DNA from 2 places in the Kitasatospora sp. NPDC018619 genome. Region 2 is predicted to be linked to the other one. Evidence: predicted binding sites of a transcription regulator. Region 2 holds the regulator's gene; the other holds the start of a gene.

Region 1 (15,550 bases), on a different contig from region 2:
AAGTCCGCGTCGAAGGAGGGGGCGGTGGGCGTCGCGTAGAGCAGGTGGTGGACGAACCAGAGGGTGGAGTTGGCGACGCCGTTGTAGGCGCGGGCGAAGGTTTGCGGGTCGATGTCCAGCATGCGCACGGCCTGGCCGCCGACCTCGTGGCCGGCCAGGTCGAGGCGGCCGTGCGGGGCCTCGGCGGCCGCTCTGCGGTCGGCGTCGCCGAGGGCGGCGCAGACCCAGACGGCGTTCGGGTCCTCGATGGCGGACAGGCCGGAGACCAGGCCGCCGCCCCCGCGCCGCATGGTCAGCGTGCCGTCCGCGGTGGTGCTGAAGGACACCGGTCCCCGGTTGGATGCCACCAGGACGGGGGCGGTGCCGGTCGCGCTCGAACGGTTGGTCGTGTGATCGCCCATGGTTGGGATGTTGCCGGGGGCCCGGGGTGGCAAACCCCGTCCGGGCCTCTCAGTGGCGGGTCGCGTATTCGGGGACGGTGTGCATCGGGGGGCGTTCGAGGGCGGTCACCGGGTGGGTGTGGGCGGTGAAGGCGCGGGTCCGCGGGTCGCGGGTGAACTGGGTGAGGTGGGGGTGGACGAGGTCGGCGGAGGCCTTGAGCCGGTGGGTGCGGTCGAGGCGCTCCAGGGCCGTCCGGTAGATGGTGGCGGCCATCCGGCCGAGCGCCTGGCCGTCCTGGTGGCGGTGGTGCCGGACCCCGACGTCCACCTGGGCCAGGGCGTCCAGGCCGACCAGTTCCAGGGCGTCGACCAGCAGGCCGAGCTCGACGCCGTAGCCGGTGGGGAAGGGCAGCCGTTCGAGCAGTGAGCGGCGGGCCGCGTACTCGCCGCCGAGGGGCTGGACGAAGCCGGCCAGCTCGGGCCAGTGGAGGTTGAGCAGGGGGCGGGCGACGAGTTCGGTGACCCGGCCGCCGCCGGCCGGCAGCACGGCGCCGTCGGACTCCAGCGGGCGGTCGTACATGGCCTTGACCAGTTGGATGGACTCGTCGGTGAGCAGCGGGCCGACGATCCCGGAGACGAAGGCCGGGTCGAACTCGCGCAGGTCGGCGTCGACGAAGCAGACGATGTCGCCGCGGGTGACGAGCAGCGAGCGCCAGAGCACCTCGCCCTTGCCGGGCACGGCGGGCAGCCGGGGGAGGATCAGGTCGCGGTGCTCCACCCGGGCGCCGGCCCCGGCGGCGACGGCGGCGGTGGCGTCGGTGGAGCCGGAGTCGACGACGACGAGTTCGTCGACGAGCGGGAGGCGGTCCATCAGCTCGCGGCGGACGGTGCGGACGATGTCGCCGACGGTGGCCTCCTCGTCCAGGGCGGGGAGGACCACGCTGACCGTGCGGCCGGTGCGCTCCTTGGCGGCGAGGAGGGTGCGCACCGGCCGGTCGGCCGCGCTCCAGGAGCGGCGGCGCAGCCAGGACGCCGCCTGCGGGAGGAGCTCGGGGGTCGGTTCGGCGGGCACGGAGGTCTCCTCGGCGAGGTCGGTGGGACGGGCCATCTCGCGTGGCGGACGGTCCCGTTCAGGGTTGACGCCTTCGGATACAGTCTTCGTACAGCGGTCGGACCTTTGCACGCCGGGGTCTCCGTTGCGCACCACCACAATTTCACAAGCTCATCCAGAGGGACTGAGGGAACGGCCCGTTGACGTCCCGGCAACCTTCTCGCGCGGCTGTCGACGACAGGCCCCGGCGGGACAGGTGCCAATTCCGGCCCGTGTCGCGACCGCGCCACGGGGAAGATGAGGAGAGAGGCCTCGCCATCATGGCTATCGACACCGCCACACCCGTTTCCGTCGACCTCGGCCCGGCCGCCGCGCTGTCCTGTCGCGAGTGCGGTACCCGCTTCCCGCTCGGCCCCAGCTTCGCCTGCCTGGAGTGCTTCGGCCCGCTGGAGATCGCCTACGAGTTCGGCAGCGAGGGCGCCGAGGAGCTGCGCCGGCGGATCGAGGCCGGTCCGGCCTCCATCTGGCGGTACGCGCCGCTGCTGCCGGTGCCGGCCGACGTCGCGTCCAAGCCGAACCTGAACCCCGGGTGGACCCCGCTGGTGAAGGCGGACAACCTGGGCCGGGAGCTCGGGTTCACCGCCCGGCTGCACGTCAAGGACGACTCCGGGAACCCGACCCACTCGTTCAAGGACCGGGTGGTCGCCTGCGCGATCGAGGCGGCCCGGGCGTTCGGCTACACCACGCTGTCCTGCTCCTCCACCGGCAACCTGGCCGGCGCGGTGGGAGCGGCGGCGGCCCGCGCGGGGTTCCGGTCCTGCGTGTTCATCCCGCACGACCTGGAGCAGGGCAAGGTCGTCATGGCCGGGGTGTACGGCGGCGAGCTGGTCGGCATCGAGGGCAACTACGACGACGTGAACCGCTTCTGCTCGGAGCTGATCGGCGACCCGGCCGGCGAGGGCTGGGGCTTCGTCAACGTGAACCTGCGGCCGTACTACGGCGAGGGCTCGAAGACGCTGGCGTACGAGATCTGCGAGCAGCTCGGCTGGCGGCTGCCGGAGCAGATCGTGATCCCGATCGCCTCGGGCTCGCAGCTGACGAAGATCGACAAGGGCCTCCAGGAGCTGGTCAGGCTCGGGCTGGTCGAGGACCGGCCGTACCGGATCTTCGGCGCCCAGGCCGAGGGCTGCTCGCCGGTGTCGGCCGCGTTCAAGGCCGGCCGGGACGTCATCAAGCCGGTCAAGCCGGACACCATCGCCAAGTCGCTGGCGATCGGCAACCCGGCCGACGGCCCGTACGTGCTGGACATCGCCCGCCGCACCGGCGGCGCGGTGGAGGACGTCACGGACGCCGAGGTCGTGGCGGCGATCCGGCTGCTGGCGCGGACCGAGGGCATCTTCGCCGAGACCGCGGGCGGGGTGACCGTCGGCGTGCTGAAGAAGCTGGTCGAGACCGGCCAACTGGACCCGTCGAAGGAGACCGTCGCGATCAACACCGGCGACGGCCTGAAGACGCTGGACGCCGTCTCCGACGCCGGGATGACCGCCGTCATCCGCCCGACGCTGGACTCGTTCCGCGCCGCCGGCCTCGTGTCCGCCTGAACCACCCGATAGGCCCCGCCCCCGCAAGGAGAGTCATGAGCGCCAACGTCCGCATCCCCACCATCCTGCGCACCTACACCGGCGGTGCCGCCGAGGTGACCGCCGAGGGTGCCACCCTGGCCGAGGTCGTCGCCGACCTGGAGAAGAACCACGCGGGCATCTCGGCCCGCATCCTGGACGACACCGGCAAGCTGCGCCGCTTCGTCAACGTCTACGTGAACGACGACGACGTGCGCTTCGCCGAGGGCCTGGCGACCGAGATCAGGGACGGCGCCAGCATCTCGATCATCCCGGCGGTCGCCGGCGGCTGCTGAGCCCGGCGCCGGTAACCCGCGGTCGCCCGCGCGTACGGAATTCCGCTTCCCGTATGCGCGGGCGACCGCGTGCATTCCGGCCGGAATATTTCCCGGTGGAGTCGGAGTAGAGTGTGGCTCGGCTGGGAACAGGGATTCCCTTTCGGCCCCCGCAGTGCTCGGCCCGGGGGTGTCCGGCCGCGCGGAGCGGCGCGTGAAACATGTCAGGCAGATGTCAGAATTCCTGCGGACGTTTGAGTAATTCGTCCGCTATGTCCCGCGTGGAATGCCGAGATTATTCCGATTCGGCCCGTCCTGTCCCCTGACGCCGGAGCGGAATTACCGGCGGCTGGCCCTGTTGCAGAGGGCGTCGATCCGGATACATTCAGCGGCGGTCGACGCAATCACCCGCTCACCGGAAGCCGCCCGGCGGTCCGTGCGGAGGGTTGCGGCGTGCACGGCTGCGCCCAGGGGGGGTTCCCCGGGCCGGCCTTCAACCAACCCGGGCCCGCGACCTGCGGGCACGTGAAGGGCCAGCACAGCACTAGGGGAGTTCGGAATGGCTCAGGGCACCGTCAAGTGGTTCAACGCGGAGAAGGGCTACGGCTTCATCGCGGTCGACGGTGGTGCGGACGTCTTCGTCCACTACAGCGCGATCCAGATGGACGGCTACCGCACCCTCGAGGAGGGCCAGCGGGTCGAGTTCGAGATCTCCCAGGGACAGAAGGGCCCGCAGGCGGACATGGTCCGCGCGGCGGTCTGACCCCTTCCGGCTCCAGGAGCTCGGCGCGGCCCTTCGGCTGGTGACCACTCGCTTCTCGACGGGCCCGTGCGACACGCGTCGCGCGGGCCCGTCGGCGTTCCCCGGCGGACCCCGGCGTCGGCTCGCGGATCGCCGATTGGGCTTGCACTCGACCACCCGGAGTGCTAATCATTGGCGTTAGCACTCACAGTGTGAGAGTGACAGCGGACCGGGTCGGTGAGGCCCCCGGGGAGCGGCAGGGGAATGGACCTCCGCGCACCAGGGCCGTCCGTCGCGGGCACCCCTTGGTCCGAGCAGTCGACCGTGTCCCGGAGGACCACTTCTGATGGCCAAGATCATCGCCTTTGATGAGGAAGCTCGCCGCGGCCTTGAGCGTGGCATGAACCAGCTCGCCGACGCAGTGAAGGTCACGCTCGGCCCCAAGGGTCGCAACGTCGTGCTGGAGAAGAAGTGGGGCGCCCCCACGATCACCAACGACGGTGTCTCCATCGCCAAGGAGATCGAGCTCGAGGACCCGTACGAGAAGATCGGTGCGGAGCTCGTCAAGGAGGTCGCCAAGAAGACCGACGACGTCGCGGGTGACGGCACCACCACCGCCACCGTGCTCGCCCAGGCCCTGGTTCGCGAGGGTCTGCGCAACGTCGCCGCCGGCGCCAACCCGATGGCCCTGAAGCGCGGCATCGAGAAGGCCGTCGCCGCCGTCTCGGACGAGCTGCTGGCCCAGGCCAAGGACGTGGAGACCAAGGAGCAGATCGCCTCCACCGCCTCCATCTCCGCCGCCGACACCCAGATCGGCGAGCTGATCGCCGAGGCCATGGACAAGGTCGGCAAGGAAGGCGTCATCACCGTCGAGGAGAGCAACACCTTCGGCCTGGAGCTCGAGCTCACCGAGGGCATGCGCTTCGACAAGGGCTACATCTCCGCCTACTTCGCCACCGACCTGGAGCGCATGGAGGCGACCTTCGAGGACCCGTACATCCTCATCGCCAACTCCAAGATCGGCTCGGTCAAGGACCTGCTCCCGCTGCTGGAGAAGGTCATGCAGAGCGGCAAGCCGCTCGTCATCATCGCCGAGGACGTCGAGGGCGAGGCCCTGTCGACCCTGGTCGTGAACAAGATCCGTGGCACCTTCAAGTCCGTCGCCGTCAAGGCCCCGGGCTTCGGTGACCGCCGCAAGGCCATGCTCGGCGACATCGCCATCCTCACCGGTGGCACCGTCATCTCCGAGGAGGTCGGCCTCAAGCTGGAGAACGCCGGCATCGACCTGCTGGGCACCGCCCGCAAGGTGGTCATCACCAAGGACGAGACCACCATCGTCGACGGTGGCGGCGACAGCGAGCAGGTCGCGGGCCGCGTGAACCAGATCCGCGCCGAGATCGAGAACAGCGACTCGGACTACGACCGCGAGAAGCTCCAGGAGCGCCTCGCCAAGCTGGCCGGCGGCGTGGCCGTCATCAAGGCCGGCGCGGCCACCGAGGTGGAGCTCAAGGAGCGCAAGCACCGCATCGAGGACGCCGTCCGCAACGCGAAGGCCGCCGTCGAGGAGGGCATCGTCGCCGGTGGTGGCGTCGCCCTGCTGCAGGCCGGTGTCGCCTTCGACAAGCTGGAGCTGGAGGGCGACGAGGCCACCGGTGCCAACATCGTCAAGGTCGCGCTGGAGGCCCCGATCAAGCAGATCGCGACCAACGCCGGCCTGGAGGGTGGCGTCGTGGTGGAGAAGGTGCGCAACCTCCCCGCCGGCCACGGCCTGAACGCCGCCAGCAACGAGTACGTCGACCTGGTCGCCGAGGGCATCATCGACCCGGCCAAGGTCACCCGCTCCGCGCTGCAGAACGCCGCCTCCATCGCGGCGCTGTTCCTCACCACCGAGGCCGTCATCGCCGACAAGCCGGAGAAGGCCGCCGCGGCCGCCGGCGGCGGCATGCCGGGCGGTGACATGGACTTCTGATCCCGCCGGGTACCCGGTCGGATCGGCTGATCCTCGTCCGTGTGGGCGGTTCCCTTCGGGGGGCCGCCCACACGGCGTTCCGGCGTTTCGGCGTCGGGGACGACTCGACGGAGAATGGACGGATGGCTTCCGACGACATCGAGACCGCCCTGCACAGCGCGCGGGCACTGATCCTGGCCGACCTCACCGCGCGGGACGTGGCGGACGCCGCCGTCGTCTCGCTGGTGGAGCAGGCCGTCACCCACCGCCGCTGGTGGCTGGAGCAGTGGCCGGACGGCACCGAGTACGTGCTCGGGCTGGTCGCCCAGGACGTCCAGGACGCGCTGCTGGAGGCGTACGGGCGCTGGCCGCTGTGCACCGACTGCGCGGCCGACGGGGATCCGCACGCGCTGGGCGTGGAGCCCGAGCTGGGGCCGGAGCCGCACTGGGTGTGCGGCAAGCGGGGGGCGGTGGTGGCGCCGGTGGGCAAGCTGGTCTAGGGCGCCGGGCTCAGCCCTCCTCGGCGGCGAGCCGGCGGAGTTCGGCGGTCAGGTTGGCGCGGGCCGCCGCGGTGAGGCGCTCGCGGGCCGCCGGGGTGCGGTAGAGCCCCGGCAGGGCGAGCAGCCGGCGCAGCACGGCCGCCCGGCCGGCCCGGAAGTCCGGCTCGGAGACGAAGCCGTACTCCTCGCGGACGGCGGCCGCGTAGGCCGCGTACGCCTGGGGGGAGCCGCCGAGCACGGCGAGGTCCGCGTCGCAGAGCACCTCGCCGTTGCGGTCGCCGGGGGCGGGGTCGTGGCCGACGGTGAGCAGCACCAGCCGCTCGACCTCGGCGACCCGCTCGGCGGGCAGCCCGGCGGCGGTCAGCGCCCGGACGGCGAGGGCGGCGCTGCGCTCCTCGTTCTCGGAGCGGTCGGGGCGGTAGACGGCGTCGTGGAACCAGGCGGCGAGCCGGACGGCCTCCGGGTCGGCGGCGTGCCCGGCCAGCTCGTCGATCCGCCCCAGCACCGCGTGCAGGTGTGCGGCGGTGTGGTAGCGGCGCTGCGGCTCCGACCAGCGGCGCAGCAGTTCCCGGCCGTACGGCTCGGGGTCGACGGCGGCGCCGCAGCGGTGCAGCAGGGCGGTCCAGGCAGTGAGCAGGTCCTCGGTGAGCGGGTCCTCGGTGAGCGGGTCGCGGTCGGCCGCGGTGGCGGGCGGGTCGGGCTCGGTGGTCGGCATGGCGACCATTGTGGCGGCCGGGCCGGGCACTGGACCTATAGGTAGGTTGACGATATATGTAGTCGTATGACAGAACGCTCCATGCAGGAGCCCACGCTGCTGCTGCTCACCGCCCTGGCCGACGCGCCGAGACACGGCTACGCGCTCATCCAGGAGATCGCCGCGATCTCCGACGGCCGGGTCAAGATGCGCACCGGCACGCTCTACGGGGCGCTCGACCGGCTGCTGAGCCAGGGACTGATCGAGGTCGCCGCCGAGGAGGTGGTGGACGGCCGCGCCCGGCGCAGCTACGCGCTGACCGCCGCCGGCCGGGACGCGCTGGCCGCCGAGGCGGAGCGGCTGCGGGCGGTCGCCACCGAGGCCGAGCGCCGGCTGACGAGGCTCCGGTCGATGCTGCCGGGCAGGAGCGGGTCGCAGGGGCGGCCCGCCGCGGGGGGAGGACTCTCATGACCATGCCGGTGATCGGTCCCGCGCCCTCGGCGGTGCTGCGGGCCGCGCTCCAGGCCTACCCGGCGCGGTACCGCCGCGAGCGCGGCGAGGAGCTGGCCGAGGTGTTCGCCGACACGACGGCCGGGGGCGGCCGGCTGGCGGTCGCCCGTGAGGGCCTCGGGCTGGCGGTGTACGGGCTGCGGCTGCGGCTCGGGCTGACCGGCGCCACGGCGGCCGGCCGGCTGCTGGCGCTGCTCGCGCCGATGCTCGCCGGGGCGGTGGCCGGTGCCACGCTGGTGGCCTGGGGGGCCACCACGTACCGGATCACCAACTGGCTGGCCTGGGAGGACCCGTACAAGGTCTACTTCGCGACGCTCTGCCAGCCGGTGGCCGCCGTGCTGCTCGCGGTGGCGGTGCTGCTGGGGCGGTGGACGGTGGTGCGGGGCAGCGCGCTGGTCCTGGGTGCCGTGGGGCTCTACCAGCTGGCGGAGGCCGTGTGGGTCTCCTCCTTCGACGCGTGGTGGAGCGGCTACATCGGGATGGCCTCGCTGCCGTTCGTGCTGGCCGCGCTGCTCCTGGCCGCGGCGCCGACCGACCTGCTGCCCGGGCCGACCTGGCGCACCGGCGGCCTGGTGCTGGCCTCGGGGGCCGTGGGCGGGCTGCTGGAGGCGGCCCAGGGCTGGGACGACACCACCTTCCCGCTGGACCTGCCGTGGTTCGTGGTGATGCTGATCGTCCCGCTGCTGCTGACCTTCGCCGGGCTGCGCGGGCGGGTGGCGCCGACCGCGGTGGGGGTGGCGGTGCTGGTGCTGACCGGGCCCGGCTGCCTGTTCAACATCTGGCGCGGCTCCCGCGGGCTCTCGCACCTGCTGCCGGCGGCGATGCCCACGGTGGCGGTGCTGGTCCTGGTGGCGGTGGCGGTGCACCGGTTCGGCCGGGCGGAGGCGGTCGGGGTGGTCGGGGCGGCCGGCGGGGCGGCCTGACCGGCAGGCGTCCGGGCGGCGCGGCCGGCGGAGGCCGGACGCCGTGACCGGATCGGCCCCCTGCGGGCCGCCGGGGCTCGCCGGGGGCCGCCGGATGTGGCAGTCTGTCGAATATGTCTAGACCAATTTTCGAAGTCATCGCGCTGACGCCCCAGGACGCCCAGGCCGCCGAGTCGGGCGGCGCCGACCGGCTCGAACTGGTCACCGACATGGCCGCCGACGGACTCACCCCGTCCGTCGAGGACTTCGGCCGGATCCGGGCCGCCGTCGGCCTCCCGCTGCGGGTCATGCTGCGGATCCGGGACGGCTTCGCCCCCGGCGACGTGGACGCGCTCTGCGCCCGGGCCGCGGCCCTGCGGGCCGAGGGGGCCGAGGAGTTCGTGCTCGGCTTCCTCGACGCCGACGGCGCCGTCGACCTCGCCGCCACCACGGCCGTCGCCGAGGCGATCGCCGGCTGCCGCTGGACCTTCCACCGGGCGATCGACCACAGCGCCGACCGGGCCGCCCTGCGGGCCGCCGTCGGCGGGCTGCCCGGCCTGGACACCTTCCTCACCTCCGGCGCGGCCGCCGGGGTGGACGCCGGGCGCGAGGTGCTGTCGGCCGAGCTGGCCCGGGCCGGCGAGCCCGGCTACCGGCAGCGGATCCTGATCGGCGGCGGCCTGCGGGCCGAGCACCTGAAGGAGCTGCGGGCGGAGGGCTTCGACGCCTTCCACGTCGGCGGCGCGGTGCGGGTCGACGGCTGGAACACCCCGGTGGACCCGGCCAGGGTCGCCGAGTGGCGGGCGCTGATCGACGCCTGAGCAGGTGCCCGAAGGGGCCGGTCCGTGGACCGGCCCCTTCGCGCCTCACCTCAACTGCTCGGGCAGCGGCTGTCCGTGCAGCACCGTCAGCCCGGAGACGGCGCGGGTCAGCGCCACGTACAGCCGCCGCAGGCCGGTCCGCTCGTCCGGCTCGCCGGCGACCACCGCCGCCGGCTCGTCCAGCACCACGTAGTCGTACTCCAGGCCCTTGGCCAGCGAGGCCGGGACGAGGGTGAGTCGGGCCTCGGCGCTGGTCTCGTCGCCGGGGGAGAGGTACGGCAGCCCGGCCGCGGTCAGCGCCTCGGCGAGCCCGGGGACACGGGCGTCGGCGGCGATCAGGCCGGTCGAGCCCTCGTGCTCCAGCGCCTCCCGGCAGGCCGCCAGGACGGCCTGCGTGGTCTCCCCGTCGGCGACCCGGCGGATCGTCAGCGAGCCGGGCGCCTCGCGGACCGAGGAGGCCGGGGCCAGCCCGGGGGCGATCGCCGGGAGCAGCCGGGAGGCGTACGCGATGACCTCCTCGGGCACCCGGAAGCCTTTGGTCAGCTCCTCGATGTGCGCCTGCGGCTTGCCCAGGTGGTGCAGCGCCTCCGGCCAACTCGCCGTCGCCCACGGGGTGGTGCCCTGGGCGAGGTCGCCGAGGACGGTCGCCGAGCCGGTGGTGCAGCGGCGGCCGACGGCGCGGTACTGCATCGGGGAGAGGTCCTGGGCCTCGTCCAGCACCACGTGCCCGAGCGAGGGGGTGCGCTGCACCAGGTCGGTCGCCTCGTCCACCAGGACGGCGTCGGCCGCCGTCCAGCGGGCGGTCTTCACCGAGCGGCCGGGCTTGGGCCACAGCACCGCCCGCTGCTCCTCGGCGGTCAGCACGCCCTCGGCGCACTCGGCCAGGAACTCCGGCTCGGAGAGCAGCCGCAGCACCAGCCTGGCCGGGTCGACGGCCGGCCAGCACTCCTTGACCACGGCCTTGACGGCGCTGTTGCGGGCCACCGCGTCCTGCACCCGGTCGTCCGGGGCCTCGCCGCCCTGCTCCATCTTCAGCAGCACGGCGTGCGCGATGCGCTGCGGCAGGGCCTCCCTGGCGGCGCCGTAGCGGACCTCGCGGTCCTTCAACTCCTCGATGATCGCGACCAGTTCGGAGACCGGCACGCGCCAGCGGCGGGAGCCGCGGACCACCACGCAGGGCTCGGTGGGCAGCGCGATGCCCGACCGCACCGCGCGGCGCAGCACCTCGGCCATCCGGGCGTCGCCCTTCAGCCGGGCCGCCTCCGGGGAGTCCTCGCCCCTCACCTCGACGTGCCCGACCAGCTGCTGCACGGTGGCCTGGGCGACGTCCAGCTCGCCGAGGGCCGGGAGCACCTGCTCGATGTAGGAGAGGAAGGCGTTGTTCGGCCCGATCACCAGGGTGCCGGTGCGGGCCAGGCGCTCGCGGTGCGCGTACAGCAGGTAGGCGACGCGGTGCAGGCCGACGGCGGTCTTCCCGGTGCCGGGCGCCCCCTGGACGCAGATGGTGCCCGTGATGTCCGAGCGGACGATCTCGTCCTGCTCGGGCTGGATGGTGGCGACGATGTCGCGCATCGGGCCGACGCGGGGCTTCTCGATCTCCGCGGCCAGCAGGGCGGAGGAGGTCTCGTCCTCGGCCGGGTCGGTGAGGTGCTCGTCCTCGTAGGCGGTGAGCTCGCCGCCGGTGTAGCCGAAGCGGCGGCGGCGTTCGACGTCCATCGGGTCGGTGCGGCTGGCCCGGTAGAACGGCTGGGAGACCGGCGCGCGCCAGTCGATCACCATCGGGTCGCCGTCGGCGTCGTGGACGTGCCGGCGGCCGATGTAGAAGCTCTCGCCGCCGCTGCCCTCGCTCAGGTCCTCGCTGACCGCGTGCAGGTAGTCGAGGCGGCCGAAGAACAGGGGGGTGTGCGAGAGGTCGGCCAGGGCGGCGATCCTGGCCTCGATCTGGTTCTGCAGGACGAGCGCGGTGACCCAGGAGCCGGTCACGTCGCTGATGTCGAGCGACTCGACGTCCTCGCGCATCGCGCGCAGGGCGGCCCTGGACGCGGCCAGGTGCTCGCGTTCGCGCTGCAGGGGGTCGGTGGTGGGGGTGGCGGGCACAGCGAACCTTCCCGGCTGCCCCCGGTGGCGGGCGCAGCGGATCGTAGGAGCTCACGGTGGGTACGTCGACCGGTTGCCGAGCGGTCGACACCTCCCCCGGCTGCCTGCGGGCGTTCAGCAGGTACCACGGTTCGGGAGGGGGCAGACGGACGATCTTAGACCCCTGTGCCCGGGGGTTCCAGCCGCGCCCGTCCCGGGGCCGCCCCCACCCGGGGCCCGGGGTTCGCCCCTACCCGTCCCCGGGGGCGCCGTACACCCGCAGGACGACCCGCGCACCTGCGGATACGGCCTTTGGAGTGATGCCGACGGCCGGTCGGGTGCCTACCGTTGAAGACATGAGCACCACGAACCGAACCCCCCGATCCGGCCCGTCCGGCGCCACCGCCGCCTCCGGGCGCCACCGCAACCCGCTGAGCACCGCCGTCCGCAACGTCGGCATCGCCCTGGACACCGCCGCGCGCGTGATCTTCCTCGGGCGCGACGGCGTCCGGTACTGAGGCCTCCGGGCCTGCTACGGCTGCCCGGGCGCGCTACAGCACGTCGTCCGCGTCGATGATCCGGTACGCGTAGCCCTGCTCGGCCAGGAACCGCTGCCGGTGGGCGGCGAAGTCCTGGTCCACGGTGTCCCGGGCGACGACCGAGTAGAAGTGCGCCGCGTGGCCGTCCGCCTTGGGGCGCAGCACCCGGCCGAGGCGCTGGGCCTCCTCCTGGCGGGAGCCGAAGGTCCCGGAGACCTGGATGGCCACGGTGGCCTCGGGCAGGTCGATCGAGAAGTTCGCGACCTTGGAGACCACCAGGACGCCGATCTCCTTGTTCCGGAAGGCGTCGAAGAGCTTCTCCCGCTGGGCGTTGCTGGTCTCGCCCTTGATCACGGGGGCGTCCAGGGCCTCGCCGAGCTCGTCCAGCTGGTCGATGTACTGGCCGATGATCAGCGTCTGGTCCTTCTCGTGCTTCCTGACCAGGGCCTCCACCACCCGCCGCTTGGTCGCCGTGGTGGCGCAGAAGCGGTAGCGCTCCTCCGGCTCGGCGGTCGCGTAGGCGAGCCGCTCGGAGTCGGTCAGGGTGACGCGCACCTCGCAGCAGTCGGCGGGCGCGATGTAGCCCTGCGCCTCGATCTCCTTCCACGGCGCGTCGAAGCGCTTGGGGCCGATCAGGCTGAACACGTCGCCCTCGCGGCCGTCCTCGCGCACCAGGGTGGCGGTCAGGCCGAGCCGGCGGCGGGCCTGGAGGTCGGCGGTGAACTTGAAGACGGGCGCGGGCAGCAGGTGCACCTCGTCGTAGACCACCAGGCCCCAGTTGCGGGCGTCGAACAGCTCCAGGTGGGCGTAGACGCCCTTCCGCTTGGTCGTCATCACCTGGTAGGTGGCGATGGTGACCGGGCGGATCTCCTTCTTCGTGCCGCTGTACTCGCCGATCTCGTCCTCGGTCAGCGAGGTGCGCCTGACCAGCTCGTGCTTCCACTGGCGGGCCGAGACGGTGTTGGTGACCAGGATCAGCGTGGTCGACTTGGCGTGCGCCATCGCCGCCGCGCCGACCAGCGTCTTGCCGGCGCCGCAGGGCAGCACGACCACGCCCGAGCCGCCGTGCCAGAAGCCCTCGACGGCCTGCGCCTGGTACGGGCGCAGCTGCCAGCCGTCCTCGTCCAGGTCGATCGGGTGCGCCTCGCCGTCCACGTACCCGGCGTGGTCCTCGGCGGGCCAGCCGAGCTTGAGCAGCACCTGCTTGATCTGCCCGCGCTCGGAGGGGTGCACCACCACGGTGTCCGGGTCGACCCGGGCGCCGACCAGCGGGACGATCTTCTTGGAGCGCAGCACCTCCTCCAGCACCGGCCGGTCGGTGGTGGTGAGCACCAGTCCGTGGGTCGGGTGCTTGACCAGCTGGAGCCGCCCGTAGCGGCCCATGGTGTCGGCCACGTCCACCAGCAGGGCGTGCGGCACCGGGTAGCGCGAGTACGTCACCAGGGCGTCCACCACCTGCTCGGCGTCGTGCCCGGCCGCCCGCGCGTTCCACAGGCCGAGCGGCGTCACCCGGTACGTGTGCACGTGCTCCGGCGCCCGCTCCAGCTCGGCGAACGGCGCGATGGCGCGCCGGCAGTCGGCGGCCCTGGGGTGGTCGATCTCCAGGAGAAGAGTTTTGTCGCTCTGGACGATGAGCGGTCCGTCGTTCACGCGGGGAAGCCCTCCACTGGCTGACAGGGTGGATTGACGCAGACCCTCCAGTGTCCCGCATCGCGGGTGGTGCGCGGGAGCCGTCGCAGTGACCAGGGCGCGGGCCGGCTCGTTGGGCAGGCCATGAAGAAGTCGAAGCGTGTTCTCACCGCCCTCGCCCTGATGGGCTCGGCCTTCGCGGCCACCGCCTCCTCGGCCGGTTCGGCCCACGCCCTCGCGGGCATCGGCGAGGGGCCCGGCGGGCTGCTCGCGGCTCCCGGGTTCCTGCTGGCGGACACCGTCACCGGGGGTGCGGTGCCGGTCGGGCAGGGGCAGATCGGCAGCCTGGCGGACAAGGCCGTCCAGGACAAGTTGAAGGAGGCGCAGCAGGGGCACTGAGGCCCGGCGTCACTCGTCGAGCTCCGCGACGCCGGTGATGCGGTGCAGGGCGAAGGTGCGGAGTTCGTCGGCATGGTGGTCGAAGGCGGTGACGAAGCCGCCTTCGACCTTGACCGGGTCGATGATGCGCTGGCTGGCGATGCCCTCGGCGTTGAGGTAGCCGATCCACATGCGTTCGCCGAGCAGGACGGCGGTCTGGAGGGCGGCCAGGGTCTCGGCGGCGGCGGTGCGGGGCAGCCGGCGCGGGTCGGGGGCGGGGTCGCGGCGGGCGGCGGTGGCGGCGCGGTCGCCGGCCCGGATGGCCTTGACGGCGGCCGCGAGGAGGGTGTCGTCGGGGGCGGGCGGGCCGTCGGGGACGGGCACGGGGGCCGTCCGCGGCGGGGTGCGGTGGCTGTCCGGGCGGGTGATCAGCACGTCGCCGTCGGCGGATTCGGCGGCCGGGGCGTAGCCCGTCGCGCGCAGGGCGGCGAGCAGGACGTCCGGGGCGGCCTGGGAGGCCAGCACGGTGGGGGCGAGCAGCCGCAGCCGCAGGTCGGCGCAGCGGCGGTCGGCGAGCACCTCGCCGAGCAGGGACGGGTCGTCGCAGCGCAGGTAGGAGGAGGCGGCGCCGACCCGCAGGACGCCGTGCCGGCGGGCGACGTCGTCGATCAGGTAGCCGAGCGGCTGGGGGACGGGCGTGCGGCTGTGCTGCTCCAGGAAGGCCCGCAGGTCGGCGGCGGTGCGGCCGGCGTCGAGGGCGCGGCGCACCGAGGCCGGGGTGAAGCGGTAGACGGTGGCGCCGCCCTTGGACTCGATGTCGGCGCACAGGGCCAGGGCCTGGGCGAGCGGGGTGAGCAGCGGGCCGGGGGCGATCGCGGTGAGGTCCGGCTGGAGGATCACGTGGTCCAGCGGCTGCGGGAGAAGCGGGGCGAGCACCTCGGCCGGGTCGGACTCGGCGGTGAGCAGGGCGCGGGCGGGGGAGGCCAGGGCGCCGCGGCCGGTGACGCCGAGCAGTTCGGCCTCGTCGAGGGTCCAGGCGGTGAGGTCGTCGCGCAGCTCCCGGCCGTCCGGGCCGGTGGGGCCGCCGCGCAGCGGGCGCTGCCAGCGCAGGGCGGGCAGGAGCTCCTCGGCGGTGGCCGCGGTGCCGGGCGGGAGTTCGGCGAGCAGGGCGAGGGTGGCGCGGCGGACGGACGGGGCGAGGGTGCGGTCGAGTTCGGGGCCGAGGGCGGCGCGCGGCTTGCCGCGGCCGTCCGGGGTGCCGGTGAGGGCGGGGACGCGGGTGGCGGCGAGCCAGGCGGTGGCCAGGACGGTCCAGCGCTCGGCGGTGTCCAGGTGCAGCCAGGCGTCGTACCCCGGGGTGGGGGCCCAGCGTTCGTCCACCTCGCCGTCGGGGGCCAGCAGCCCCGCGGTGTAGGCGAGTTCGAGCCAGAAGGCGGTCTGCTGCTCGGTGCTCTCCAGGGCCTGGGCGGTGCGCTTGAGGTCGCGG
Region 2 (15,550 bases):
TCCCGTGGGCCCCCAGGACCGGTCCGAACGCCGGGACGACGCACATCCTCAACATGATCGACACCCCCGGCCACGTGGACTTCACGTACGAGGTGTCCCGCTCCCTCGCCGCGTGCGAGGGCACCATCCTGGTGGTCGACGCGGCCCAGGGCATCGAGGCGCAGACCCTCGCCAACCTCTACCTGGCGCTGGAGAACGACCTCACGATCATCCCGGTCCTCAACAAGATCGACCTCCCGGCCGCCCAGCCGGAGAAGTACGCGGCCGAGATCGCCCACATCATCGGCTGCGACCCCTCCGACGTGCTCCAGGTCAGCGCCAAGACCGGCCTGGGCGTCGAGGACCTCCTCGACCACATCGTCAACACCATCCCGGCCCCGGTCGGCGTCAAGGACGCCCCGGCCCGCGCGATGATCTTCGACTCGGTGTACGACGCCTACCGCGGCGTGGTCACCTACGTCCGTGTCGTGGACGGCCGGCTCACCAAGCGCGAGCGCATCGCGATGATGTCCACCGGCGCCACCCACGAGCTGCTGGAGATCGGCGTCATCTCGCCGGAGCCGAAGGTCGCCGACGGCCTGGGCGTCGGCGAGGTGGGCTACATCATCACCGGTGTGAAGGACGTCCGGCAGTCCAAGGTCGGTGACACGATCACCTCGATGCACAAGGGCGCCACCGAGCCGCTCGGCGGCTACAAGGACCCGCGCCCGATGGTGTTCTCCGGCCTCTACCCGCTGGACGGCTCGGACTACCCGCTGCTGCGCGACGCCCTGGACAAGCTGCGGCTCAACGACGCCGCGCTGGTGTACGAGCCGGAGACCTCGGTCGCGCTCGGCTTCGGCTACCGCTGCGGCTTCCTCGGCCTGCTGCACCTGGAGATCATCCGGGAGCGCCTGGAGCGCGAGTTCAACCTCGACCTGATCTCCACCGCCCCCAACGTGATCTACCGGGTGATCATGGAGGACGGCTCCGAGCACACCGTCACCAACCCGAGCGAGTTCCCGGTCGGCAAGATCGCCGAGGTGTACGAGCCGGTCGTGCGCGGCACCATCCTCGCGCCGAACGAGTTCGTCGGCGCGATCATGGAGCTCTGCCAGTCCCGCCGCGGCAACCTCCAGGGCATGGACTACCTGTCCGAGGACCGGGTCGAGCTGCGCTACACCCTGCCGCTCGCGGAGATCGTCTTCGACTTCTTCGACCAGCTGAAGTCCAAGACCCGCGGCTACGCCTCGCTGGACTACGAGCCCGTCGGCGAGCAGACCGCCAACTTGGTGAAGGTCGACATCCTGCTGCACGGCGACGCGGTGGACGCCTTCTCCGCGATCGTGCACAAGGACAAGGCCTACAACTACGGCGTGATGATGGCGGGCAAGCTCCAGAAGCTCATCCCCCGCCAGCAGTTCGAGGTGCCGATCCAGGCGGCCATCGGCTCCCGGGTGATCGCCCGTGAGACGGTCCGCGCGATCCGCAAGGACGTCCTCGCCAAGTGCTACGGCGGTGACATCTCCCGCAAGCGGAAGCTGCTGGAGAAGCAGAAGGAGGGCAAGAAGCGGATGAAGATGGTCGGCCGGGTGGAGGTCCCGCAGGAGGCCTTCATCGCCGCGCTGTCCACCGACGCCGAGCCGCCGAAGGAGAAGAAGTAACGGCGGCGGGCGGCGGTCCGCCGGGAAGGGCCCGGGCGCTGCGCCCGGGCCCTTCCCGCGTCCGGAGGGGGCCGTTGCGGGCCCCGCTCCGCGGGGGTCAGTCCACCTCGACCGCGGCCTCGGCGAACTGCGCCTGGTAGAGCCGGGCGTAGGCGCCGTCGGCGGCGATCAGCTGGTCGTGCGAGCCCTGCTCGACGATCGAGCCGTTCTCCATCACCAGGATCACGTCGGCGTCCCGGATGGTGGAGAGCCGGTGGGCGATCACGAAGCTGGTGCGGCCGGTGCGCAGCCGGGCCATGGCCCGCTGGATCAGCACCTCGGTGCGGGTGTCGACGGAGCTGGTCGCCTCGTCCAGGACCAGGATGGACGGCTGGGCGAGGAACGCCCGGGCGATGGTGATCAGCTGCTTCTCGCCGGCGCTGACGCCGGTGCCCTCGTCGTCGATGACGGTGTCGTAGCCGTCCGGCAGGGTGCGCACGAAGCGGTCGACGTGGGCGGCCCGGGCGGCCTCCACGACCTGTTCGCGGGTGGCCGACTCGGCGCCGTAGGCGATGTTGTCGGCGATGCTGCCGCCGAACAGCCAGGTGTCCTGGAGCACCATGCCGATGCCGGAGCGCAGGTCCTCTCGGGACATCGCGGCGATGTCCACCCCGTCGAGGGTGATCCGCCCGCCGCTGACCTCGTAGAACCGCATCAGCAGGTTGACCAGGGTGGTCTTGCCGGCGCCGGTGGGGCCGACGATGGCGACGGTCTGGCCGGGCTCGACCTTGAGCGAGAGGTCCTCGATGAGCGGCTTGTCGGGGTCGTAGCGGAAGGACACGTCCTGGAAGGCGACCCGCCCGCGCAGCACGTCGGGCCGTTCGGGCCGGGCGGGTTCGGCGCTCTGCTCGGGGGCGTCGAGCAGCTCGAAGACGCGCTCGGCGGAGGCGACGCCGGACTGCACCAGGTTGGCCATGCTGGCGACCTGGGTGAGCGGCTGGCTGAACTGGCGCGAGTACTGGATGAACGCCTGGACGTCGCCGATGGACAGCGCGCCGCCGGCGACCCGCAGGCCGCCGACGACGGCGACCAGCACGTACTGGAGGTTGCCGATCAGCATCATCGCCGGCTGGATGATGCCGGAGATGAACTGGGCCTTGTAGCTCGCCTGGTAGAGCGCCTCGTTGTGCTCGCGGAAGGTCTCCGCGGACTCCCGCCGGCGCCCGAACACCGTGACCAGGGTGTGGCCGGTGTACATCTCCTCGATGTGGGCGTTGAGCTGGCCGGTGGACTTCCACTGCTGGACGAACTGCGGCTGGGCCCGCTTGCCGACCTTGGTGGCGACGACCACCGAGACGGGCACCGAGACCAGCGCGATCACCGCGAGCAGCGGGGAGATCCAGAACATCATCGCGAGCACGCCGACCACGGTGAGCAGCGAGTTGACGACCTGTCCGAGGGTCTGCTGCATGGACTGGCCGATGTTGTCGATGTCGTTGGTGACGCGGCTCAGCACCTCGCCGCGCGGCTGCTTGTCGAAGTAGCTGAGCGGCAGCCGGGCGAGCTTGGCCTCGACGTCCTGGCGCAGCCGGTAGCCGGCGGCCTGGATGGCCCGGGTGGCCAGCCGGCCCTGGAGGACGCCGAAGACGGCGGAGGCGACGTAGACGCCGAGCACCCAGAGCAGGACGGTGCCGATGGCGCCGAAGTCCATGCCCTGGCCGGGGGTGAAGTGGACGGAGGAGAGCAGGTCGGCGACGCCGCCCTCGCCGTGGGCGCGCAGCCCGTCGACGACCTGTTCCTTGGAGGTGCCGGCCTGGAAGCGGGCGCCGACCACGCCGGCGAAGATCAGGTCGGTGGCGTTGCCGAGGATCTTGGGGCCGATGACGGCGCAGCCGATGCCGAGCACGCCGAGGAGCAGGACGCCGACCAGGGTGTTGCGTTCGGGGCGCAGCAGGCCGAGGACGCGCTTGCCGGAGCCCTTGAAGTCCATGGACTTCTCGGCGCCCTGGCCGCCCATGAAGCGGCCGGGGCCGGCCGGGCCGCGGCGGGCGGCGGCGGCCTGGGAGTCGCTGGACAGCCCGGCGTCCTTCCGCGGGCCGCCCCCGGGGGCGGTGCCCTGCGGGGCCGCCTTGGACAGGTCGGGCTTCTTGCCGGGGGTGGTCATGCCGCCTCCTGCTCGGTGAGCTGGGAGAGCACGATCTCCCGGTAGGTCGGGTTGTCGGCCATCAGCTCGTGGTGGGTGCCGGTGCCGACGACGGCGCCCTCGTCGAGGACGATGATCCGGTCGGCGTCGCGGATGGTGGACACGCGCTGGGCGACGATCAGGACGGTGGCGTCGGAGGTCTCGCGGGCGAGGGCCTTGCGGAGCTTGGCGTCGGTGGCGTAGTCGAGTGCGGAGAAGGAGTCGTCGAAGAGGTAGACGGAGGGCCGGCGCACCAGTGTCCGGGCGATGGCCAGGCGTTGGCGCTGGCCGCCGGAGACGTTGCCGCCGCCCTGGGCGATCGGGGCGTCCAGGCCTTCGGGCAGCTTCTCGACGAACTCCTTGGCCTGGGCGGTCTCCAGGGCGTGCCAGAGCTCCTCGTCGGTGGCGTCGGGCCGGCCGTAGCGCAGGTTGCTGGCGACGGTGCCGGAGAAGAGGTAGGGCTTCTGCGGCACGATGCCGACGCGCTCGGCGAGCGTGTCCTGGTCGAGGTCGCGGACGTCCACGCCGTCGAGCAGGACCCGGCCGGAGGTGGCGTCGAAGAGCCGGGGGACGAGGCCGAGCAGGGTGGACTTGCCGCTGCCGGTGGAGCCGATGATGGCGGTGGTCTGGCCGGGGCGGGCGGTGAGGTCGATGCCGCGCAGCACCGGGGCCTCGGCGCCGGGGTAGCGGAAGTCGACGCCGCTGAGCTCCAGTTCGCCGCGGCGCGGCAGCTCGGTGACGGGCGCGGCGGGCGGCACGACGCTGCTGCTGGTGCCGAGGACCTCGTCGATGCGCTCGGCGCAGACCTCGGCGCGCGGCACCATCATGAACATGAAGGTGGCCATCATGACGCTCATCAGGATCTGCATCAGGTAGGAGAGGAAGGCGGTGAGCGCGCCGATCTGCATGGCGCCGCTGTCGATCCGGTGGGCGCCGAACCAGAGCACGGCGACGCTGGAGACGTTCACCACCAGCATCACGGCGGGGAACATGATCGACATCAGCCGGCCGACCTGGCGGGCGACCTGGGTGAGGTCCTCGTTGGCGTCGGCGAAGCGGGCCTGCTCCCGGCCGTCCTTGACGAACGCGCGGATGACCCGGATGCCGGTGATCTGCTCGCGCAGGACCCGGTTCACGGTGTCGATCCGCTCCTGCATGCTGCGGAAGCGGGGGCGCAGTGCGCGGACCAGCAGGACCACGACGACGCCGAGCGCGGGGATGACGGCGAGCAGCAGGCCGGACAGCGGGACGTCCTGGTTGAGCGCCATGATGATGCCGCCGACGCACATGATCGGCGCGGCGACCATGAGCGTGAAGCTCATCAGGGCGAGCATCTGGACCTGCTGGACGTCGTTGGTGGTGCGGGTGATCAGGGAGGGCGCGCCGAACTGGCCGACCTCGCGGGCGGAGAAGCTCTGCACCCGGTCGAAGACGGCGGCGCGCACGTCCCGGCCGAAGGCCATGGCGGTGCGGGCGCCGATGAAGACGGCGCCGATGGCGCAGAGGGCCTGGACGAGGGTCACGCCGATCATCACCCCGCCGACGCGCAGGATGTAGCCGGTGTCGCCCTTGACCACGCCGTCGTCGATGATGTCGGCGTTCAGCGTGGGCAGGTAGAGCGCCGCGAGGGTGGACACCAGCTGGAGCAGCACCAGCAGGGTGATCGGTCGGGAGTACGGGCGCAGGTACGCCCTCAGGAGTCTGATCAGCACTGGCACACTCTTGTCGTCGCCGGTCGGGTTCGCATCCCAATTCTGGGTGTTCTGTAGCGTCGTACAGGCCATTCGGCGTGTGGGAGGCCGAGGTTTGCCGGGCCTTTGCCGAAACGGCCGGACGACGGCGCCGGGCGGGGCGCCGGACGACGGCGCCGTGCGGCACCGCCGGGGCGCGGGCGTGCCGCCGGGTGCGGCCCCCTTACGGAATGACCGGTTTCCCCCTAGGCTGCTGGTTGCCCCTTTGTTACTGACCGGTACCGCTCAGGTGAACCGGGGGCCCGGCGACCGCCCCCACGGCCGCCGCGACAATCCCTCAGACGGCCACCCGCCACCGGAGGTCCTCGTTGAGTTCCGCGCAGTCCCTGATCGGCTCCGGCAGGCCCGACCTCGTCGCCGGGCGCCCCGCCTCCGTCGCCCACCTGTTCCTGGAGCGGGTCGCCCTGACCCCGAACGCCGAGGCCTACCGCTACCCCTCGCCCGTGGACGAGCAGGCCGCCGACGGCGCGCCCGGTGCCGAGCAGTGGCGCTCGCTCACCTGGGCGCAGACCGCGGCGCGGGTCCGGGCGGTGGCCGCGGGCCTGATGGCGCTCGGCATCCGGCCCGAGGACCGGGTGGCCCTGGCCTCCTCGACCCGGCTCGAATGGATCCTCGCCGACCTCGGCGCCATGTGCGCGGGCGCCGCGACCACCACCGTCTACCCGAGCACCAACGCGGACGAGACCGCGTTCATCCTCTCCGACTCCGGCTCGCGGGCGCTGTTCGCCGAGGACGCGGCCCAGCTGGCCAAGGCCGTCGAGCAGATCGACCAGCTGCCCGAGCTGCGCACCGTGATCCTGTTCGACGCGCCCGCCGAGGCCCCGGACGGCGCCGGCCTGGAGCTGCTCACCCTCGCCGAGCTGGAGGAGCGCGGAGCCCGGTACCTGGCGGAGCACCCGGAGGCGGTGGAGAAGGCCGTCGACGGGCTGGACAGGGAGCAGCTCGCGACCCTCATCTACACCTCCGGCACCACCGGCCGCCCCAAGGGCGTGCGCCTGGTGCACGACTGCTGGGCGTACGAGGGCCGGGCGCAGGAGGCCAGCGGGCTGCTGGGCCCGGACGACGTGCAGTTCATGTGGCTGCCGCTGTCCCACGTGTTCGGCAAGACGCTGATCTCGGGGCAGATCGCCACCGGGCACGTGATGGCGGTGGACGGCCGGGTGGACCGGATCATCCACAACCTGCCGGCGATCCGGCCGACCATCATGGCCTCGGCGCCGCGCATCTTCGAGAAGGTCTACAACGGCATCGCGGGCCGGGCCCGGGCCGAGGGCGGCGCCAAGTACAAGATCTTCATGTGGGCGGCCGGGGTCGCCCGCGAGCACGCCCGGGTGGTCCAGGAGAGCAGGGTCGCCACCGGCACCGGCTCCGCCCCGCTGGGCCTGCGGGTGCAGCACGCGCTGGCCGACCGGCTGGTGTACGCGAAGATCCGGGCGGCCTTCGGCGGCCGGCTGCGCGGCGCGGTCTCCGGCAGCGCCGCGCTCGCCCCGGAGATCGGCTACTTCTTCCTCGGCGCCGGGGTGCCGATCCTGGAGGGCTACGGCCTGAGCGAGACCAGCGCCGGCTCCTGCGTCAACCGCGCGGAGGACGTGCGGATCGGCACCGTGGGCCGCCCGCTGCCCGGCACCGAGGTGCGGATCGCCGAGGACGGCGAGATCCTGCTGCGCGGCCCGGGCGTCATGCGCGGCTACCACAACCTGCCGGAGAAGACCGCCGAGGTGCTGGAGCCGGACGGCTGGTTCCACACCGAGGACATCGGCGAGCTCACCCCGGACGGCTTCCTGCGGATCACCGACCGCAAGAAGGACCTGTTCAAGACCTCCGGCGGCAAGTACGTGGCGCCCAGCGAGGTCGAGGGCAAGTTCAAGGCGGTCTGCCCCTTCGTCAGCAACATCCTGGTGATCGGCAACGGCCGCAACTACTGCACCGCGCTGATCGGCCTGGACGAGGCGGTCCTGCTGCCCTGGGCGGCCGAGCACGGCCTGGCCGGCCGGAGCTACGCCGAGCTGGCCGCCGAGCCGGCCGTCCACGAGCTGGTCGAGGGCTTCGTCAAGCGGGTCAACGCCGACCTCCAGCGCTGGCAGACGATCAAGAAGTTCCACCTGCTGCCGCGCGACCTCGACATCGAGCACGGCGAGCTCACCCCGAGCCTGAAGATCAAGCGCCCGGTGGTCGAGCGGACCTACGCGGACGCGGTGAGCGCCATGTACGCGGGCGCCAACGAGGCCTGAGCCGCCCCGCCCGTACGGCTCACCCGAAAGGGTGGGCCGTACGGGACAATGGGCGCATGCCCTCCGCACTCCCCGACGGCGAACCCGTGCCGTCCGACGGTTCCCTGCCCGCGCACGCCCTCGACGGGCTGGGCTCGCGGCCGTTCGGCTTCTACCTGCACGTGCCCTACTGCGCCAGCCGCTGCGGCTACTGCGACTTCAACACCTACACCGCCACCGAGCTGCGCTCCTCCGGGGCGGTCGCCTCGCAGGAGACGTACGCGGACAACGTGGTCGCCGAGATCCGCCACGCCCGCGCGGTGCTGGGGGACGCGGACCTCCCGGTGCGGACCGTCTTCCTCGGCGGCGGCACCCCGACCCTGCTGCCCGCCCGCGACCTGGTGAGGATGCTCGCCGCGATCCGCGAGGAGTTCGGGCTCGCCGAGGACGCCGAGGTCACCACCGAGGCCAACCCGGAGTCGGTGGACCCGGCGTACCTGGCCGAACTGCGCGAGGGCGGCTACAACCGGCTCTCCTTCGGCATGCAGAGCGCCCGGCCGCACGTCCTGCGGCTGCTCGACCGCCACCACACCCCGGGCCGCCCCGAGGCCTGCGTGGCCGAGGCCCGCGCGGCCGGCTTCGAGCACGTCAACCTGGACCTCATCTACGGCACCCCGGGGGAGTCCGACGACGACTGGCGGGCCTCCCTGGACGCCGCCGTCGGCGCCGGGCCCGACCACGTCTCGGCGTACTCGCTGATCGTCGAGGAGGGCACCCGGCTCGCCGCCCGGGTCAGGCGCGGCGAACTGCCGATGATCGACGACGACGTCCACGCCGACCGCTACCTGATCGCCGAGGAGGCGCTCACCGCCGCCGGTTACTCCTGGTACGAGGTCTCCAACTGGGCCACCGCCGCCGAGGGCCGCTGCCGCCACAACGAGCTCTACTGGACCGGCGCCGACTGGTGGGGGGCCGGCCCCGGCGCCCACAGCCACGTCGGCGGCGTCCGCTGGTGGAACGCCAAGCACCCCGCCGCCTACGCCCGGGCCCTGGCGGAGGGCCGCACCCCGGCCCAGGCCCGCGAGGTGCTGGCGGAGGAGGACCGCCGGGTCGAGCGCATCCTGCTGGAGCTGCGCCTGGTCGAGGGCGTCGCCCTGGACCTGCTCACCGCCGCCGGCCGCGAGGCCGCCGCCCGGGCCCTCGCCGACGGCCTCCTCGCCGCCGGGCCGTACGAGCGGGGCCGCGCCGCCCTGACGCTCCGCGGGAGGCTGCTGGCGGACGCGGTGGTACGCGACCTGGTGGACTGACAGCCGTCGACGTGGTGCCGGCCGGCGGAGGGAGCGCCCAAGGACCGCCGCCGTCGACCTACGCCTGATCCGGCAGCGTCACGAAGTCGATCAGCTCCTCGACCCGGCCCAGCAGTGCGGGCTCCAGGTCCTTGTAGCTGTCCACCTTCGCCAGGATGCGCTTCCAGGCCGCCGGGGTGTCCACCGGCCAGCCGAGGCGGCGGCAGGTGCCCTCCTTCCAGTCCTCGCCCATCGGGACGTCGGGCCAGCCGGGGATGCCCACGCTCGACGGCTTCACGGCCTGCCAGACGTCGATGTACGGGTGGCCGACGACCAGCACCGCGTCCCCGGTGACCCGGGCGGCGATGCGGTGCTCCTTCGTCCCCGGGAGCAGGTGGTCGACCAGGACGCCGAGGCGCCGCCCCGGGCCGGGCGCGAAGTCGGCGACGATCGCGGGCAGGTCGTCGATGCCGCGCAGGTACTCGACCACCACGCCCTCGATCCGCAGGTCGTCGCCCCAGACCCGCTCCACCAGCTCCGCGTCGTGCCGCCCCTCGACGTAGATCCGGGACTCGCGGGCGACCCGGGCCCGGGCGTTCGGGACGGCGAGCGAGCCGGAGGCGGTGCGGGCCGGGGTGCGCGGCGCCGCCGGGCCGGCCGGCCGGACCAGGGTGACGACCCGGCCCTCCAGCAGGAAGCCGCGCGGCACCAGCGGGAACACCCGGTGCTTGCCGAAGCGGTCCTCCAGGGTGACGGTGAACCCCTCGGCGGTCTTCTCGCAGCGCACCACCGCCCCGCAGAAGCCCGTCCCCGCCTCCTCGACCACCAGGTCCCGCTCGGCGGGCACCTCCGGGGCGGGGGCCTGCTTCTTCCACGGCGGGGTCAGGTCGGGTCCGTACGGGCGGCTGCGCATACGGGTGATCATAGGGACGGCGGGCGGCGCGTCAGAGGCCCGGCGCGCCCCAGACCGGGAACCAGCGGCCCAGGTCCTTCTCCAGCCGCAGGTCGTTCCCCAGCATCGCGTTGACCTGGAGCTCCAGCGGGCTGTTGCGCCGCTCCCCGCCGCCCGGCACCGGCGCGAAGGGGTAGAACGTGCCCCGCTTGTAGAGGTAGACCAGGGCCAGCGACTGCCCCTGCGGATCGCGGAAGCCGACCAGTGAGCAGAGCAGCTGCGGGCCGAAGCCGTTCGCCTCCAGCTCGCTGTTGACCGCGTGCAGGTCGTTCACCAGCTCCGGCAGCTCCCCGGGGGCGTGCCGGGCGAGCAGCCAGGAGTAGCCGTAGCCGTCCTTGGAGGCCTCGACCGGGACGCCGCCGCGCCCGGTGTCCGCGTCCAGCAGCGCCCGGACCTGCTGCTCGACCTGCACGAAGGCCGCCCCCTCGACGGCGGCGAAGCAGACCGAGCCGAGCCCGGTGGGCAGGAACCCGGCCCCGGCCTCCAGGGTGAGCGCGGCGGACGGCACACCGAACAGCTGGTCGAGGTCGGGCTTGACGGGCTTGGTGCGGCCGAACAGGGTGTCCAGGAATCCCACGGCGGTCCTTTCGGGGCTCAGGGGCGCAGGGGCACAGGGTCAGCGGCCGAGCTGCTCGGAGATCCGCGCGAGCTGCTCCAGCCGCTTCTCCAGGCTCGGGTGGGTGGAGAACAGCTGGGTGGCGCTCTCCCGGGCGCTCAGCGCCGGGGCGAAGTAGAAGGCGTTGTACGGCTGCGCCTGGCGCAGGTCCCTGGTGGGGATGGCCGCGATCTGCCCGGTCACCTTGGTGAGGGCGGAGGCCAGGGCGCTGGGCCGGCCGGTGAGCTGGGCGGCGGCCCGGTCGGCGGCGAGCTCGCGGTAGCGGGACAGCAGCCGGGTGAGCAGGAAGCTGACCGCGTAGACGACGATCGACACCAGCGGGATCACCAGCGCCAGGAGGGCCGCGTTCTGGTCGTTGTTGTTGCGCCCGCCGCCCATGAAGCCGCCGTACACGGCGATCCGGGTCATCGCCCCGGCGAGGACGCCGAGGAAGCCGGCGATCGTCATCACCGCGACGTCCCGGTGGGCGACGTGCGACAGCTCGTGCGCGAGGACGCCCTCCAGCTCCTCGGGCTCCAGCCGGCGCAGCAGCCCGGTGGTCACGCAGACCACCGCGTTCTGCGGGTTGCGGCCGGTGGCGAAGGCGTTCGGCATGTCGTTGTCGGCGACCGCGACCCGGGGCTTGGGCATGTCGGCCAGGGCGCAGAGCCGGTCGACGGTGCCGTGCAGCTGGGGGAACTGCTCCGGGGACACCTGGTGGGCGCCCATCGCCCGCTCGGTGATCTTGTCGCTGAACCAGAACTGGGCCACGAACAGCCCGCCGGAGATCAGGACGATCAGCGGCCAGGCGCCGCGCAGCAGCGCGATCAGCAGTCCGGTGAAACCGACGTACAGCAGCCCGATCACGAACATCGTCGCGACCATGCGGCCGGTCAGGCCGCGGTCGGGTGCGAAGCGGGTGTGCTGGCCCGAGCTCGACATCGCTTGCTCCTCCGTTCGCCGTCGCTTTCGATGCTGCCACCCGGACGGCCTCCCGGCACCACCCCGGCGCAACCGGCTTCGAACCGCCGGGGCCCCGCGGGCCGTGTGCGGGACTGCGGGGAGGATCACCCCGGTCCGGCCGTTCCTGCGGTACGGCCCGGGCCGTACACTGGCAGGTACGGTTTTGGCACTCGGGTGTTCAGAGTGCCAGGGCGAGGGCCTCCGGGAGCGGCCTTCGGAAGCAAGGGACACAGTCGGAACAACGTGCGAAGACGGAGGTACGCGCCCATGGCCGGTGAGGTCCGCCAGCTGGACGAACGCAAGCTCGCCGTGCTCCGTGCGATCGTGCAGGACTACGTGGGCACCGAGGAGCCGGTCGGTTCCAAGGCCCTGGTGGAGCGGCACAACCTCGGGGTCTCCCCGGCGACCGTCCGCAACGACATGGCGGCGCTGGAGGAGGAGGGCTACATCCACCAGCCCCACACCAGCGCCGGACGCATCCCGACCGACAAGGGGTACCGCCTCTTCGTCGACAAGCTCGCCGAGATCAAGCCGATGAGCGCCCCCGAGCGCCGGGCCATCCGGCACTTCCTGGACGGCGCGGTCGACCTGGACGACGTGGTGGCCCGCACCGTGCGGCTGCTCGCCCAGCTGACCCGGCAGGTCGCGGTGGTGCAGTACCCCTCGCTGTCGCGCTCCACCGTCCGGCACATCGAGCTGGTGGCGCTGGCCCCGGCCAAGGTGATGCTGGTCCTGATCACCAACACCGGCCGGGTCGAGCAGCGGATGGTCGACTGCCCGGGCCCGGTCGGCGAGACGGTGCTGGCGGACCTGCGGACCGGGATCAACGCGAGGGCCGCCGGTCGGCGCCTCCCGGAGGTCCCGGGGCTCCTGGAGGACCTGCCGGCCCAGTTCGAGCAGGCCGAGCGGCCGACCGTCAGCACGGTCCTGGCAACCCTGTTCGAGACGCTCGCCGAGCAGAACGAGGAGCGGATCATGCTGGCCGGCACGGCCAACCTGACCCGCTTCGGGCACGACTTCCCGCTGTCCATCCAGCCGGTGCTGGAGGCGCTGGAGGAGCAGGTCGTCCTGCTCCGCCTCCTGGGTGAGACCGCGGACGCCGCGATGACGGTCCGGATCGGGCGGGAGAACACGTACGAGGGGCTGACGTCCACCTCGATCGTCTCCGTCGGCTACGGTTCGGGCGACGAGAGCGTGGCGAAACTGGGTGTGATCGGTCCGACCCGGATGGACTATCCGGGCACAATGGGGGCGGTGCGAGCGGTGGCGCGGTACGTGGGCCAGATCCTGGCCGAGTCCTAGCAAAGTCCTCCGCCGGAAGTCCGGCGGGGGCGTCCAGTCGCAGCACTACTACAGGCGGAACAAGCGGAGCATTTGGTGGCCACGGACTACTACGCGGTACTCGGCGTCCGACGGGATGCGGGGCAGGACGAGATCAAGAAGGCGTTCCGGCGCCTGGCACGCGAACTGCACCCGGACGTCAACCCGGACCCGAAGACGCAGGAGCGGTTCAAGGAGATCAACGCCGCTTACGAGGTGCTCTCCGACCCGCAGAAGCGCCAGGTCTACGACCTCGGCGGGGACCCGCTGTCCCCGGGCGGGGGCGGCGGGGCCGGCGGCTTCGGCGCCGGTGCCGCGGGCTTCGGCTTCTCCGACATCATGGACGCCTTCTTCGGCGCCGCGGCCGGCCAGCGCGGCCCGCGCTCGCGCACCCGCCGCGGCCAGGACGCCATGATCCGGCTGGAGATCACCCTGGAGGAGGCCGCCTTCGGCACCACCAAGGAGCTCCAGGTCGACACCGCCGTCACCTGCACCACGTGCAGCGGCGAGGGCGCGGCCCCCGGCACCTCGGCGCAGACCTGCGACATGTGCCGCGGCAAGGGCGAGGTCTCCCAGGTCACCCGGTCCTTCCTGGGCCAGGTCATGACCTCCCGGCCCTGCCCGCAGTGCCAGGGCTTCGGCACCGTCGTGCCGACCCCGTGCCCGGAGTGCGCCGGCGACGGCCGGGTGCGCGCCCGTCGCACCCTGACCGTCAAGATCCCGGCCGGTGTCGACAACGGCACCCGGATCCAGCTGGCCGGCGAGGGCGAGGTCGGCCCCGGCGGCGGCCCGGCCGGCGACCTGTACGTCGAGATCGCCGAGACCACCCACACGATCTTCCAGCGGCGCGGGGACGACCTGCACTGCACCGTCACCATCCCGATGACGGCGGCCGCGCTCGGCACCCAGGTGCCGCTGCAGACCCTGGACGGGCTGGAGGAGGTCGACATCCGGCCCGGCACCCAGTCCGGCCAGTCGATCCCGCTGCACGGCCGGGGCATCACCCACCTGCGCGGCGGCGGCCGGGGCGACCTGATAGTGCACGTCGAGGTGAAGACGCCCAGCAAGCTCGACGCCGAGCAGGAGGAGCTGCTGCGCCGCCTGGCGGTGCTGCGCGGCGAGGAGCGGCCGTCCGGCCAGTTCGCGCCGGGCCAGCAGGGCCTGTTCTCCCGGCTGAAGGACGCCTTCAACGGCCGGTGAGCCGTCACCCGCGGAAGGGGTGCCCGGGGGCGGACCCCGGCGCCCCTTCCGCGTTGTCCCGCCCCACCCCCGGAGGTTCCCCGCATGACCGCGCCCGTCTTCGTCGTCGAGACCGAGCGGATCGCCGCCGCCGCGCCCGGGGCCGTGGTGCGCCTGGACGGCCCGGAGGGACGGCATGCGGCCGCGGTGAAGCGGCTGGAGCCGGGTGAGGCGGTGACCCTGGCCGACGGGTCGGGGCTCGGCGTGGACGGCACCGTCACCGGCGTGCTCGGCAAGGACGCGATCGACGTGGCGGTCGCCGCCGTGCGCCGGGAGCCGCGGCCCGAGCCGCGGATCGTGGTCGTCCAGGCGCTGCCCAAGGGCGACCGCGGCGAGCTGGCCGTGGAGACCATGACCGAGGTCGGCGTGGACGTGGTGATCCCGTGGTCCGCCTCGCGCTGCATCACCCAGTGGAAGGGCGAGCGCGGCGCCAAGTCGCTCGCCAAGTGGCGGGCCACCGCCCGGGAGGCGGGCAAGCAGTCCCGCCGGCTGCGCTTCCCCGAGGTCCGGGACGTGGCGACCACCCGGCAGCTGGCGCCGGTGCTGGCGCAGGCCGCGTTCGCCGCCGTGCTGCACGAGGAGGGCGCCGAGCCGCTCGCGCACGCCGGGCTGCCGCAGGGCGGGGACATCGTCCTGGTGGTCGGCCCGGAGGGCGGGGTCTCCCCGGAGGAGCTGGCCGCGTTCGCCGAGGCGGGCGCCAGGCCGTACCGGCTGGGCCCCTCGGTGCTGCGCACCTCCACCGCCGGGGTGGCGGCCGGCGCGCTGCTGCTGGGGCGCACCGGCCGCTGGGCCTGAGGGGCTCTACCAGCCGCCGGCGGGCGGCGCCGGGAGTCCGGGGAAAGCCGCCCGGAGCGTTGCCGCGGCTGCCTAGGCTGGCCGGGTGACGGACTCCCTGAGCACCTCCCCGAACGGCTACCTGCGCCATCCCCACCTGCACGGCGACCTGGTCGCCTTCGTCGCCGAGGACGACCTGTGGCTGGCCCCGCTGGACGGCGGCCGCCCCTGGCGGCTGACGGCGGACCACCTGCCGGTGCACCACCCGCGGTTCTCCCCGGACGGCCGGCACCTCGCCTTCACCTCCACCCGGGACGGCGCCCCCGAGGTGCACGTGGTGCCGGTGGACGGCGGCCCCTCGCGCCGGCTCACCCACTGGGGCAACGACCAGACCCGGGTGCTGGGCTGGACGCCCGACGGCCGCCCCGTCGCCGCGACCGCCGCCGGCGAGCCGAGCCTGCGCCGCACCTGGGCGCACGCCGTGCCGCTGGACGGCGGCGAGCCCCGGCGGCTGCCGTACGGGCCGGTCGGCGGGCTGGCCTTCGAGCCGGGTGGCGAGCGGGTGCTGCTGAGCAGCGTCAACGGCCGCGACCCGGCCTGGTGGAAGCGCTACCGGGGCGGGCGGGCCGGCCGGCTGTGGCTCGGCCGGGAGGAGT

What was found. Region 2 encodes HrcA, which represses chaperone genes, less so after heat shock. Its sites were predicted from a motif close to TTNGCACTCNGNNNNNCNGAGTGCNAA; they were not measured.
Region 1: groL (chaperonin GroEL) is a predicted target of HrcA. The motif match lies at 4,230-4,256, and genes of this name have one in related genera.

The regions. Positions count from the first base shown of each region.
Region 1 covers NZ_JBISAI010000023.1:71,245-86,794, forward strand. Annotated here, with positions in the region: gene ACH5AR_RS29045 (trehalose-6-phosphate synthase) at 1-401, opposite strand, end outside; gene ACH5AR_RS29050 (glucosyl-3-phosphoglycerate synthase) at 451-1,488, opposite strand; SAM riboswitch class I at 1,600-1,735, shown strand; gene thrC (threonine synthase) at 1,752-3,032, shown strand; gene ACH5AR_RS29060 (MoaD/ThiS family protein) at 3,068-3,346, shown strand; gene ACH5AR_RS29065 (cold-shock protein) at 3,885-4,088, shown strand; gene groL (chaperonin GroEL) at 4,414-6,036, shown strand; gene ACH5AR_RS29075 (hypothetical protein) at 6,159-6,515, shown strand; gene ACH5AR_RS29080 (hypothetical protein) at 6,526-7,239, opposite strand; gene ACH5AR_RS29085 (PadR family transcriptional regulator) at 7,297-7,680, shown strand; gene ACH5AR_RS29090 (hypothetical protein) at 7,677-8,642, shown strand; gene ACH5AR_RS29095 (copper homeostasis protein CutC) at 8,756-9,442, shown strand; gene ACH5AR_RS29100 (HelD family protein) at 9,488-11,539, opposite strand; gene ACH5AR_RS29105 (hypothetical protein) at 11,875-12,036, shown strand; gene ACH5AR_RS29110 (DNA repair helicase XPB) at 12,070-13,707, opposite strand; gene ACH5AR_RS29115 (hypothetical protein) at 13,831-14,085, shown strand; gene ACH5AR_RS29120 (helicase-associated domain-containing protein) at 14,095-15,550, opposite strand, start outside.
Region 2 covers NZ_JBISAI010000006.1:143,360-158,909, forward strand. Annotated here, with positions in the region: gene lepA (translation elongation factor 4) at 1-1,643, shown strand, start outside; gene ACH5AR_RS11460 (ABC transporter ATP-binding protein) at 1,741-3,786, opposite strand; gene ACH5AR_RS11465 (ABC transporter ATP-binding protein) at 3,783-5,516, opposite strand; gene ACH5AR_RS11470 (AMP-dependent synthetase/ligase) at 5,864-7,786, shown strand; gene hemW (radical SAM family heme chaperone HemW) at 7,843-9,072, shown strand; gene ACH5AR_RS11480 (DUF3097 domain-containing protein) at 9,131-9,964, opposite strand; gene ACH5AR_RS11485 (hypothetical protein) at 9,996-10,580, opposite strand; gene htpX (zinc metalloprotease HtpX) at 10,620-11,540, opposite strand; gene hrcA (heat-inducible transcriptional repressor HrcA) at 11,829-12,863, shown strand; gene dnaJ (molecular chaperone DnaJ) at 12,939-14,081, shown strand; gene ACH5AR_RS11505 (16S rRNA (uracil(1498)-N(3))-methyltransferase) at 14,166-14,915, shown strand; gene ACH5AR_RS11510 (S41 family peptidase) at 15,001-15,550, shown strand, end outside.